DNA from 3 places in the Gardnerella sp. CCPDSM genome. Region 3 is predicted to be linked to each of the others. Evidence: riboswitches for the same ligand, from Rfam matches in the RefSeq annotation. Region 3 holds a riboswitch; each other region holds the start of a gene.
What was found. A riboswitch is a leader RNA that binds a small molecule or an ion and turns the genes downstream of it on or off. The one in region 3 is predicted to bind thiamine pyrophosphate.

Region 1 (4,188 bases), on a different contig from region 3:
TTGCTAAAGATACGCGCTGCGCTTGGCCGCCTGAAAGCTGAGATGGCCACTTATTGTCGTAGCCTTCAAGCTGCATTTGGCAAAGCGCTAAATGCGCAATATCCTTAAGCTCTTGCTTACTTGCTTCCATACCAAAAACAACATTTTTGCTTACAGAAAGCCAAGGTATTAATCTCGCGTCCTGAAAACCAATAGCCTGACGGCTTGTGGCGTGAATGCTGCCTTCGGTAGGAGTAAGAAGTCCTGAAATTATTTTCAAAAGCGTCGTTTTTCCGCAACCGGATCTACCAATAAGCGACACAAACTCGCCTTTTTTAATTCTCATCGTAATGTTTTTCAATACGAAAGAAGAATTAGCTGCAGAATTATTTTCTGTATTCTTACTTTCTGAAGTCTTGAAAGAAATACCAAGATTCTCCATACTAACGCAGTAATCACTATCGTTAATATTTGATTCGTAAGTAGATTCTTCCGAAACTTCCGCATCGTGACGCTTATGAAAAATGCTCTTAAACATAGTCGTATTTTAGTTAGTTAATAATTCTTACTTGCTGCAGTCCATTACAGAATCATCCAAATTCTTTGGAGCCTGCTTAATCAAACCATACTTAACGTATTCTTTGGCTTGAACCTTCATCATTTCCAAGCCCTTAGCGTCGATTGGTCGAATTGTTGGATTATCAAACTTTTCAATCTGCTTAATAATCGTGTCAGATGCACCAAGCTGCTTATAAGCGTTGCCAATAACATTCTTTTCCTTGTGAGACTTCTTTGCTTCGCGCACAAGAGCCTTGTACATTTTCTTCACAAGTTCAGGATGCTTCTTAGCAAAGCTCCTAGAAACAATATGAATAGTAACGTTCATATTGCCATACTTCTTAGCGTTTACAAGCAACTTAGAACCAGGAGTTGTCATAGCCGCAGCAAGATTCTGGTCGAACGAAGAAATTGCGTCAATCTGTCCAGAAGAGAAAGCAGCCTGGAAGTTTCGAGGATTCATCTCAACTTTTTGAACTTTAGATACGTCTAAACCGCTTTTATCGAAAGCGCGATGAAGCATGTAGTCGCCGGTGTCGCCATTGTGAATAATAGCAACTTTCTTTCCGTACAAGTCTTTTAATGTTTTTACGCCGCTTTTTGCGGAAGCTACAATTCCTTGAGAATCGCCATTATAATATTCGAGTGCAAAAGCAACCCAAGGCTGTCCTTCTGCAATAAGATCAATAAAACGTCCGGTTCCTGTAGTTGTTGCGTCTGCGCTACCGCTCATTACTGCAGTAAGACCATCAACTGGAGTGTAAGGACCAGTATAAGTAACCTTAGATTTTCCAAACTCTTCTTGAAGGAACTTTTCATTTTTCAAAGTAGTTAAATAATTTGCTGTAGAAAGGTAAGCAACACGCATTGTGCCAGTATCTTCCTTTGCAGAAGATGCGCTACCTTGAGATTTTTGAGCACTGCCGCACGAAGCGAGCGCAACAGCCGTGCAAAGCACACATAATGAAGCAATTACGCGCTTAGTTGCACTTTTCATTTTGAAATTAACCATAATTGGCTCCTTTGTTTTGTGTTTATTTTTAGGAGATTCTTCGTTCCGGCATTAGTAAGTATTCAAATATGTTTGCCGTAATTTCTGATCCGAGGCCGGCAATTGCGTACATAATTATGCAAGCCATCATTTGATCTGGTCTAAAGAATTGTTGAGCTCTAGAAAGAATGTATCCGATTCCAATAGAAGAATTAACTGTTTCGCAAGTAACTAACGCAACCCATGCAACGGAAATCGAAAAGCGTAATCCAGTCATAAAATTAGCAAGAGTTCCGCGCATAAAAATAGTTGTAAAAACAGTAGATTTTTTAATATGATACGCTTTCGCAAGTTCAATAAGACGAGTATCAATATTCCTTACGCCATCGCGAATATTGACATACATTGGACCAAAAACGCCTATTGCAATAAGCATAATCTTCATAAGCTCATCAACGCCTAGGAAAATAATAAGAAGCGGAGCTAAAGCTGGGAATGGTATTGACCTAAGCATGTGGCTTGGCTTGTTTATTATTGTTTCGCCTATTGCGCTTCCGCCTGAAAGTATTCCTGCAGGAAGTGCGAACGCAATTCCTAAAACAAGTCCTGCAACAACTCTAAAAATGCTTATTGCAAGCGACGGCCACAATATGCCCTCATTATGCAAATCAACAAAAGCTTTTATAACTTCAAGCGGGGAAGGTAAAGCGCGGTCTTCAACAGGTCCAAGCGTAACAAGGAACCAAAGAAAGACTATAACTATCGTAGAAATCCAAGCTTTAAGAGATTTGAGCGATTTAAATGACTTCTTGTTAGCATTAGAGAATTTACGCTCGGTGCTTGGCGCCGTCTTATGCTCGCGAAAATGGCTATCCATACGACATCCCTTCGATAGTACTAGCTATATCAGGTTCGACGGGTATGTTCTCAGCAATATTCGCAATTTTTATGAATGCGCAAAGTTGCACCCCGTGTCAGTTCGCTATTATGTCTTATGGGCATGGACAAACATCTAAACTCGCGACACTGTGAACGTTCACGGCATAAATGCTGGTAAATACAATGTAACGTCCATAAAACGCACTAATCTTGGAAGAGTCATCACAACCCATAGGTATAAAGGAGTAGTTGTGGCAGCTATTGAAAGCGTATATGCACGCGAAATTTTGGATTCTCGTGGAAATCCTACTGTTCAGGTTTATTTGGAAACCGAAGATGGCGCTCAGGGCATTGGTTTAGTGCCTTCCGGTGCTTCTACTGGTGAAGCTGAAGCTTGGGAACGTCGCGATGGCGACAAGTCTCGTTATCAGGGCAAGGGTACTTTGGAAGCTGTTAAGGCTGTTAACGAAGTAATCGCTCCTAAGGTTATTGGCATGGATGCCACTGATCAGCGCGCTCTTGATGAGACCATGATTGAGCTTGATGGCACGCCAAATAAGGGCAAGCTTGGCGCAAACGCTATTCTTGGTGTTTCCCTTGCTGCTCTCTACGCAGCAGCTGAGTCCGCTCAGCTTCCTTTGTACCGCTACATTGGCGGCACAAATGGTCACATTCTTCCAGTTCCAAACATGAACATCATGAACGGTGGTGCTCACGCTGACTTCGCAACCGATATTCAGGAATACATGATTTCTCCTTACGGTTTTGCAACCTATAGCGATGCTTTGCGCGCTGGTGTTGAGGTTTATCACACCTTGAAGAATGTTTTGAAGAAGGAAGGCTTGGCAACTGGTCTTGGCGACGAAGGTGGCTTCGCTCCAAAGATGAAGTCCAATGAGGATTCCTTGAAGTACATCATGGATGCAATCGAAGCTGCAGGCTATGAGCCAGGCAAGCAGATTGGTATTTCTCTTGACGTTGCTTCTTCTGAGTTCTACAACAAGGAAACTGGTAAGTATCGTTTCGATGGCGAAGAGCGCGAATCTGCTTACATGCTTGATTACTATGAGAAGCTCATCAACGAGTATCCAATTGTTTCTATTGAAGATCCATTCCAGGAAGAAGGCTGGGACGATTGGGCAGAGATTACCAAGCGTCTTGGTGATCGCTTGCAGTTCGTTGGTGATGATTTGCTCGTCACCAATCCAAAGCGTTTGGCTAAGGGTATTGAGCTTGGTGCAGCTAACTCCTTGCTCGTGAAGTTGAACCAGATTGGTTCCGTAACTGAAACCCTCGATGCTATTGAGCTTGCAACCAAGAATGGCTTCACTTCCATGGTTTCTCACCGTTCTGGTGAAACCCCAGATACCACCATTTCTGATCTTGCTGTTGCTAAGAACACCGGCCAGATCAAGACTGGTGCTCCTGCTCGTGGCGAGCGTATTGCTAAGTACAACCGCTTGCTTGAGATTGAGGAAGAGCTTGGTTCTACCGCTCAGTATGCTGGTTACAGCGCATTTAAGGCTTGCAAGAAGTACATGAAGTAACTTTTTACGTAAAGTAATTTTTACGTAAAGTAACTTTTACGTAAAGTAACTTTTTATGTAAAGTTGACTTTTGTAATTTCTTAAGTCTGTAATATTTTACGGTCAGTCGCGTTTGCGGCTGGCCGTTTTTTATAAATAATTTTAAAAAATCAAAAAAATGCAGAAAATTTTCTTGAATTGACTTTTATTCTCATCTCAATAGTGCTATTTTTGTGAGAAACTCAAAACGGAAGG
Region 2 (4,188 bases), on a different contig from region 3:
TCGAGCGCCCAACTTCCGGCAGAATCGTGATTGACGGCAAGGATATTACCGAAGTAAAAGATAAAGAGCTTGCTCAAGTACGCGCTAATATTGGCATGATTTTCCAGAATTTTAGTCTTTTCCAGCAGCGCACAGTATTGCGAAACGTAACTTTTCCGCTTGAACTTAATCACGTTGATAAAAAGAAGCGCGAAGAGCGCGCGCATTATTTGCTTAATTTAGTTGGTTTGCAAGATCTTGCAGACCGCTACCCTAGCCAGCTTTCTGGCGGCCAGCAGCAGCGCGTAGCAATCGCTCGAGCCTTGGCAAATAATCCGTCGATTATGCTTTGCGACGAAGCTACAAGCGCGCTCGACTCTACTACAACCGCGCAAATCCTTGATTTACTGCGCCGAATTAACCGCGAGCTTAACGTAACGCTTGTTATTATTACGCACTCGTTGGCAGTTGCTAGAAATATTTGCGACCGTGTGGCAATGATTGACGGCGGGCATATTGTGGAATTAGGCGACACAACAACCTTATTTGCAAATCCACAAAGCAATATTTTGCGAACTCTAATTGCAGACGAAAAGCAAGAAAATCATCGTAAAAAGCCTGCATCTAATACGTCTAATACGCTTTAATACGCTTTAATACGCTTACGAACGAGGTAAAATAACAATGATAGAATCTGCAACACAATTTTTAAGCGAATACGGCGATCTGCTTACTGAAGGCATAATTGACACTTTAGTTATGACTTCAGTAGCAACGCTTTTGGCGTATGTTATTGGCCTTCCTATTGGCGTATTGCTTATTACTTCCGACAAAAAAGGCATTTGCCCAAACGCGCCAATTAATGCGATTCTTGGGGGGATTGTTAATATTGTGCGATCGGTGCCGTTTATTATTTTGCTGGTTGCGTTAATTCCATTCACGCGCTTGATTGTTGGCACGTCTCTTGGAGTTCCGGGTGCTATTGTGCCGCTGGTTGTTACAGCAGCACCGTTTGTGGCGCGAATTGTTGAGCAGTCTTTGGCAGAAGTTGACGGAAGTTTAATTGAAGCTGCGCAAAGTTTCGGCGCAAGTAAATTGCAAATCGTTTACAAAGTGCTGCTTTGGGAAGCGTTACCTTCGCTAATTCGCGGAGCTGCTCTTACGTTTATTACGCTTTTTGGATTCTCCGCAATGGCTGGAACAGTTGGTGCCGGCGGTCTTGGTGATATTGCAATACGCTACGGCTATCAGCGCTACCAGTACGATGTTATGGCTGTTGCAGTGGTGCTGTGCATTATTCTTGTGCAAATCGTGCAAACTTTGGGAGATGTTATTTCTCGCGCTATTAATCATCACGAGAGGTAATAGCAAGCGTAATAGCAATCGGCAATAGAAAGAGTTGATTGCAAGATAGCAAGAGTTGATTGCAAGCGTTATAAGAAAATCGCAACATACCTACGCTAATAAAGGCCACATAATCGTGTAAACTGGCTGATAATTCGACATTTGCGGGGGTGCTTTCTTTTTAGAAGGCTGAGATAGGCGTAGCGAACCTGACCCTTAGAACCTGTTTAGTTAATACAACGTAGGGAGCAACGATTTTAGTATGACATCGAATTATCCATACGCCTCGATGCGAGACCAATTCAATTTAAACGCCTGCTTTATTGCAGACCCACAAGCTTGTAATAATCGTCCACTTACAGATATTGTTGACGACGCTTTGCGCGCCGGAGCAACATTAATACGTCTTCATTGCAATGACGAAAGCGCGAAGGAAATCACAACAATCGCGCGCGATATTGCGCAAATTATTGAAGATAACAATAAGTGCGATTCTGTAACTTTTGTTATTGACGAGCGAGTTGACGTTGCTTGGCAGGCTCGCAACCAAAGCATTAAAGTTGACGGCATTCATTTAGCACAAAGCGACATGGAACCTAGGGAGGCGCGAGCACTTCTTGGCGAAGACGCTGTTATTGGCTTGTCGGTTGAAACTGAAAGCTTGGTTAAGGTTATTAACGAGCTTCCGGATGGTTGCATTGACTACATTTGCGTAACTGCAATGCACAATCCTGAAGAAGGCAGCGAAAACACTACTGCCGCTTACGAATTGGAAGCAAATCACACAACGTTGGACGAAGCAAAAATTAATACTATTTGCTCCGCAAGTGATTTCCCAGTTTTAGTTGGCGGAAGAACTGAGCTTGAAGATGTTGACGTTATTGCGCGCACTAAAGCTGCCGGCTTCTTTGTTGCTCAAGCTTTGTACGCTTCCGAAACTCCAGAATCAACTATGCGCGAGTTTGTTGAGCATTGGAAAGCTGTGCGAGGCGAAGAAAAGCACGGTTATGCTAAGCGCGTAATCGTCGCCGAAAATTCCGACGCAAATTCTTCACAAAAACCTGAAGAAAAGAAACCAACTTTTATTAATGCGAAAGAAGCAAAGGATGCTGCGAAGTTAGCTAAGCAGCAGCGCGTCGATATTGCAGCTCGCGGATGCACTCAGCGAGACAAGGCGCATATTCGCAAAACCACTCCTGTTCATTTTGAATACGAGTACGGTTCTTACGATTTGGAAGTTCCGTATACGGAAATTAAGCTTTCGGATACTCCGGGCGTTGGCCCTAACCCGCCTTTTAAGGACTACAATACTGAAGGTCCAAAGTGCGATCCTAAAGAGGGCTTGGCTCCTCTTCGCCTTGACTGGATTCGTGACCGCGGCGACGTTGTGGAATATGAGGGTCGCAGGCGCAATCTTCAAGACGACGGCAAGCGCGCAATTAAGCGCGGCAAGGCTTCTAAGGAATGGCGCGGACGCACGCATAAGCCAATGAAGGGCGCGGATCATCCGATTACGCAAATGTGGTACGCTCGCCACGGAATCGTAACTCCAGAAATGCAATACGTTGCAACGCGCGAAAATTGCGACGTGGAGCTGGTACGTTCCGAAGTCGCGGCCGGACGCGCTGTAATTCCTTGCAATATTAATCACCCTGAAGCAGAACCGATGATTATTGGCTCGCGCTTCTTAACTAAACTCAACGCAAACATGGGCAATTCTGCCGTAACGTCTTCAATTGACGAAGAAGTAGAAAAGCTTACGTGGGCCACAAAGTGGGGCGCGGATACCGTTATGGATCTTTCCACAGGTAACGATATTCACACCACTCGCGAATGGATTTTGCGCAACTCCCCTGTGCCAATCGGAACCGTGCCAATGTACCAGGCTTTGGAAAAGGTTGAGGATGACGCTTCTAAGCTCAGCTGGGAGCTGTTCCGAGACACGGTTATTGAGCAGTGCGAGCAGGGCGTTGACTACATGACTATTCACGCTGGCGTGCTTCTTCGCTACGTGCCGCTTACAGCAAACCGCGTAACCGGTATTGTGTCGCGCGGCGGCTCGATTATGGCTGAATGGTGCTTGCAGCATCATCAAGAAAGCTTCCTTTACACGCACTTTGAAGAATTGTGCGAGATTTTTGCAAAGTACGATGTTGCGTTCTCCTTGGGCGACGGTTTGCGTCCAGGTAGCTTGGCTGACGCTAACGATGCGGCTCAGCTTTCCGAGCTTATGACGCTTGGCGAGCTTACAAAGATTGCTTGGCAGCATGACGTGCAAGTGATGATTGAAGGCCCTGGCCACGTGCCATTCGACACTGTGCGTATGAATATTGAAATGGAGAAGGCGATTTGCCAGAACGCTCCATTCTATACGCTTGGTCCTTTGACTACCGATACTGCCCCGGGCTATGATCACATTACTTCCGCAATTGGCGGCGTGGAGATTGCGCGCTACGGCACTGCAATGCTTTGCTACGTAACGCCTAAGGAACATTTGGGATTGCCAAACAAGGACGACGTGAAGCAAGGCGTTATTGCATACAAGATTGCTTGCCACGCGGCGGATCTTGCGAAGCATCATCCGCATGCTATGGATCGCGACAACGCTATTAGTAAGGCGCGATTCGAGTTCCGCTGGTTGGATCAGTTCAACTTAAGCTACGATCCGGATACTGCAATCGCATTCCACGACGAAACGCTTCCTGCAGAGCCTGCAAAAATGGCGCACTTCTGCTCGATGTGCGGACCAAAGTTCTGCTCGATGGCTATTTCGCAAAATATTCGTAAGCGCTTTGGCGGTGCCGCTCAGCAGGAGCAGCTTGTTGAAGAGGCGCGCAGTCAGGCGATTGCCGACGGTATGAAAGA
Region 3 (4,188 bases):
CCAACTAATCTGGTTGCGCAAAACACGTGCGAAGTGCGCGAAGTGTTCACGCCGCCGGTCAGCTTTTTCCGCACTCAACTTTCGTGCGTGTACGACGACGTTACAGTTGACGCGCTAAAAATCGGCATGCTTGGTTGCGCGGAATACATTGAGGCTATGCGCGATTGGATGCGTGATAATCCGGTTCCTGTAAGCGTGCTAGATCCGGTGATGATATCGACTTCCGGCAAGCGTTTGCTTGAGGCGAGTGCTGAAAATGCGATGCGCAAGTTTATAAGTTGCGTTGATGTTGTAACGCCAAACGTGCCGGAATTGGCGGCTTTGAGCGAATCGCCAGTTGCGGAAAACTTTGAGGAAGCTTGCAATCAGGCGCGCGAGTTAGCTGCAAAAAATAGCGTTGTTGTAATCGTAAAAGGTGGGCACTTAACCGGCGAAGACGTTGGAAATACTGCGGTTTTTCCGGACGGTGACGCGCGGCACGTGCCAAGCGAACGCGTTGAAACCAGCACAACTCACGGAACCGGCTGCTCGCTTTCTTCTGCGCTCGCTACGAAAATTGGGCTTGCTTTGCGCGAGGGGAAGAGTTTAAGCGATCACGATACTGTGATGCGCGCGCTTGAATGGTCAACGGCGTGGCTTCGCGAGGCGATTGCTGCCGGAAGCGTGTTGCACGTTGGGCGCGTAGGCGAGCGCGGCCACGGACCTGTAAACCACTCCGTGCGCATCCTTCAGCAAACTAAGTAATATTGGCGTGCTGTGATTTAGCGCGCGTTTGTGGACTTGGGTGGGGTGTAAGTCCACAAAAACGCGCATGTTTCCCCGTAAATGTGGACTTGGGTGGGGTGTAAGTCCACAAAAACGCGCATGTTTCCCCGTAAATGTGGACTTGGGTGGGGTGTAAGTCCACAAATGCGCGCATGTTTCCCCGAAAATGTGGACTTGGAGAGGCCGCAAGTCCACAAATGCGCTCGCACTACAAGTGCTCGATGCTTACTCAGTAATCACGCGCTTAAGCTCGCGCGCAACTTTCCCAGCATCCTCAGCGCACATAAGCGCCGACACAGTGCAAACTCCGTCAAGCTCAAGGCCGCGAATAGGGAACACTGTATTCTCGTGAATTCCGCCAATTGCCAACGTTTTTACGCCCATAGAGTGCGCAACTTTCGCAACTTCGTTCACTCCGTCAACTCCCAGCGGCGGCACGTCGTGCGCTTTCGTATGCGTTTCAAAAGCGGCACCGATGCCAATCACATCCGGCAGCGGAACGTCGTTTTCTTTGCACTCGCGGTAAGCTTTCTCCATCAAATCCGGGCGCGCGCAAGAAAGTCCAACCATCCACTCAGCCGGCATCGCCTTTCGCGCCTCAACAAACGGCGTATCCTTCTGTCCAACGTGCAAGTTGAAACCAAGCTGAGCCGCGCAATCAACATGATCGTCAATAAACACAGGCACATCGCCGTGGCCGGAATCAATAAGCGCGTGACGCAGCTTCTTCGCTTTGGCCGAAATCTCCGCGTCGTCGGAATACTTATCGCGCAATTGCACAACCGTAACTCCGCCTTCAATCGCCTCCACAGCCACTTCTTCTTCCGGGCGATTTCCCATTCGCGGATCCGTTACCAAATACAGCGTCCAATCCACAGGCTCCACCGTAAACTCAATATTCGTCAAACTAAACATGTCGTTTACGCTAAGAGTTGAAAGCGCGTCCATCCACAGCGTGCGGAATGTGCCGGGAGCTGTGGTTTGGCGAGCTGCCCAAGTTCCAGCGGCGGCTGCATGCACGTGCGCTGCGACGGTTGCAGCGAGCGGACGCTCCGGATTCGCGCCAACGTACGCTGCAACTATCGCGCCCAAAGCGCAACCGGTTCCGACTACCTTGGTCATAGCTTTGTGGCCGCCGGTTACGCGAGCTAAGCATCCGTGGCCGTAAATCGCGTCTTTTTCGCCGGAAATTGCCACTACAGATCCGTATTTTTTAGCTAATTCGCGAGCAGCTTGAAGCGCGTCGTTTACGTTATCGTGAGAATCTACGCCTTTTCCGTTGCTTTCTTTGCCTGCAAGCGCCATGATTTCGGAAGCGTTTGCGCGAATTACGGTAGGGTGGTGCTTAATAATTTCGTGTATGAAGCGCGCTCGAGGTGCGAGTGCTGGCACGCCGATTCCAACTGGGTCAAGCACCCACGGGGTATCGGCTTTTTCGCATCCTTCAACGGCGGCGCGCATGTACTCGGAAGTTTCAGGCTGATGGAACGTGCCGACGTTGATGAGCACGCCGGCGGCGATTTGCGCGAGTGCGTGCGCTTCTTCCGGGTCGGTTACCATAATTGGCGATGCACCGGCGGCGAGGAGCGCGTTGGCTGTGATGTCTTGCACGATTACGTTCGTAATGCAATGGGTGAGTGGTTGCTGCGTGCGCACGCGTTCGATGCATTGGCGCACGTCGTTTAGGAACATGCGGCGGCGCGCGCGTGCGGAGAAGCATGTGTCGATTTGCGTTGTTGCGTTTGTTGCGTTTGTGCAGTATTCGTTTGTGCAGTATTCGTTTGCTTCGTTGCGATTAGTTGTTTTTGCACTGCTGTCTGTTGTCATAATGTTTCCCTTCGCTAGCATTATCTAGATCAGGTCCTTACGGATTTAATCTCAGCGCCGTCCGCGATTTTGCGGCGATTGCGCACTCCGAACCATCCTTCGACTATATCTTTTGTTCGTGACTTACTTGCTTGTGCTGGTTACGTGCGTGCTACGTTCTAAGCTCGTGCTCCAAACGTGGGTAACTTGTCTCGTGTTTGTAGCGTTGCAGTGGCTTTGCATGTATCTACAAAAATCGCGCCGCATTTTTGCAACTTCTTCTACAGATTTTTGCTTGCGATTATGTAACTATAAGTATGGTAAAGAATAAGAGATTAACATAAGTTACGAAAGTGAGATAACATGGCAAACGATTCCATGCTCGAACAACAAACCACAGCCGCTGCAAATCCGCTCACAGCTCGCGAATACGCGGCGCGCACAGCAATTCGCGCAATCGCCATCGTCGCGTCCGTTTATGGAATGGCCGCTTCGTGGCAAGGCTGGATGACATTCACTTACTTTACGAATCTTTCTAATCTTACGATTTGCGTTGCTTTAGCAGGTTCACTTGCGCTTGATACAGTTGCGTTTATGCGCGCGCGCACTTCCGCAGCTTCCACCGCGCAGTCAGCTTCCACCGCAACCACTTCCACCGCATGGTTCGACTCAAAATCCAACGCTTGGTACATCTTCAAATTCATGATGACAATCGCCATCGCGGTCACTTTCACGCTTTACCTTTGCTTCCTCGCGCCTACAAACAAGCTCGGTTTCGTCGGCGCTTACCTTACTAACGGCTGCAGCAGTCTTTGCGTGCACGCAATCGCCCCGCTTCTTGCAATCGTTGATTTTGTGCTTTTTGATTACCGCTTCCGCTCTTCTCGCGCGCACATTTATTTCGCTACGATTCCGCCTCTTGCTTACGTTGCGTACGCTGCTATGCTTAGCGAGTTTGCGGGTGTGCGTTGGGGTGTTCACGCAATGCGCGCGCCTTACAATTTCCTTAATTATGGCGCTCCTGCCGGCTGGTTTGGTTTCGCGCCGCAAACTTTTAACGCCACTACTTTGGGCGTTGGCGTTGCGTATTTGCTGATTATTTTTACGCTGATTTTTATTGGCGTTGGCCGCGTATTTCTTGCGCTTAAGGATGCTCGTGCGCGCGCAATGTTGAAAGAATAGTGTTGATTATCGCTCCACTATTGTTGCGTTTTTGTGGTTGATTATCGCTCCACTATTGCCTCGTTGCTAGAATTGAGTGTATGAGTGAGCATACTGCATTACAATCGCTATTTGACGGCACTTTACGCAATTCTTCCGGAAACGCGACTTGCGCATTGCTTGTGTATGGTGCGCCAAATACTGGTAAAACGCAGTTTGCTGTGCGCGCCGCGATTGCTGGTTACAAGCGTTGGCCGCATAAAATCACCGCGATGGCTGTTCAAAACCGCACGCTGGCTGCGAATATTGACAATATTATTATTCGCTCTATTGGTGTAAGTGAGCAGTCTAGGCATGTTGGAACATTGGCGTCGCTTGCTTTCCGTATTATTTCCGCAAATTGCAAGTCGCAGAATTTGCCTTCGCCGAAGCTTCTTAACGGTGCTGAGCAGGATG

Region 1: linked by a shared signal. The riboswitch ahead of ACTJLE_RS05165 (ABC transporter permease) and the one ahead of thiM (hydroxyethylthiazole kinase) in region 3 are both predicted to bind thiamine pyrophosphate.
Region 2: linked by a shared signal. The riboswitch ahead of thiC (phosphomethylpyrimidine synthase ThiC) and the one ahead of thiM (hydroxyethylthiazole kinase) in region 3 are both predicted to bind thiamine pyrophosphate.

Annotation. Positions count from the first base shown of each region.
Region 1 is NZ_JBQEQO010000006.1:154,601-158,788, forward strand. Features, by position in the region: gene ACTJLE_RS05155 (ABC transporter ATP-binding protein) at 1-517, opposite strand, end outside; gene ACTJLE_RS05160 (ABC transporter substrate-binding protein) at 545-1,549, opposite strand; gene ACTJLE_RS05165 (ABC transporter permease) at 1,578-2,405, opposite strand; TPP riboswitch at 2,395-2,510, opposite strand; gene eno (phosphopyruvate hydratase) at 2,659-3,954, shown strand.
Region 2 is NZ_JBQEQO010000002.1:247,492-251,679, reverse strand. Features, by position in the region: gene ACTJLE_RS02195 (methionine ABC transporter ATP-binding protein) at 1-626, shown strand, start outside; gene ACTJLE_RS02190 (methionine ABC transporter permease) at 664-1,344, shown strand; TPP riboswitch at 1,480-1,588, shown strand; gene thiC (phosphomethylpyrimidine synthase ThiC) at 1,586-4,188, shown strand, end outside.
Region 3 is NZ_JBQEQO010000003.1:49,502-53,689, reverse strand. Features, by position in the region: gene thiD (bifunctional hydroxymethylpyrimidine kinase/phosphomethylpyrimidine kinase) at 1-744, shown strand, start outside; gene thiM (hydroxyethylthiazole kinase) at 991-2,592, opposite strand; TPP riboswitch at 2,582-2,692, opposite strand; gene ACTJLE_RS02415 (hypothetical protein) at 2,935-3,753, shown strand; gene ACTJLE_RS02410 (PD-(D/E)XK nuclease family protein) at 3,834-4,188, shown strand, end outside.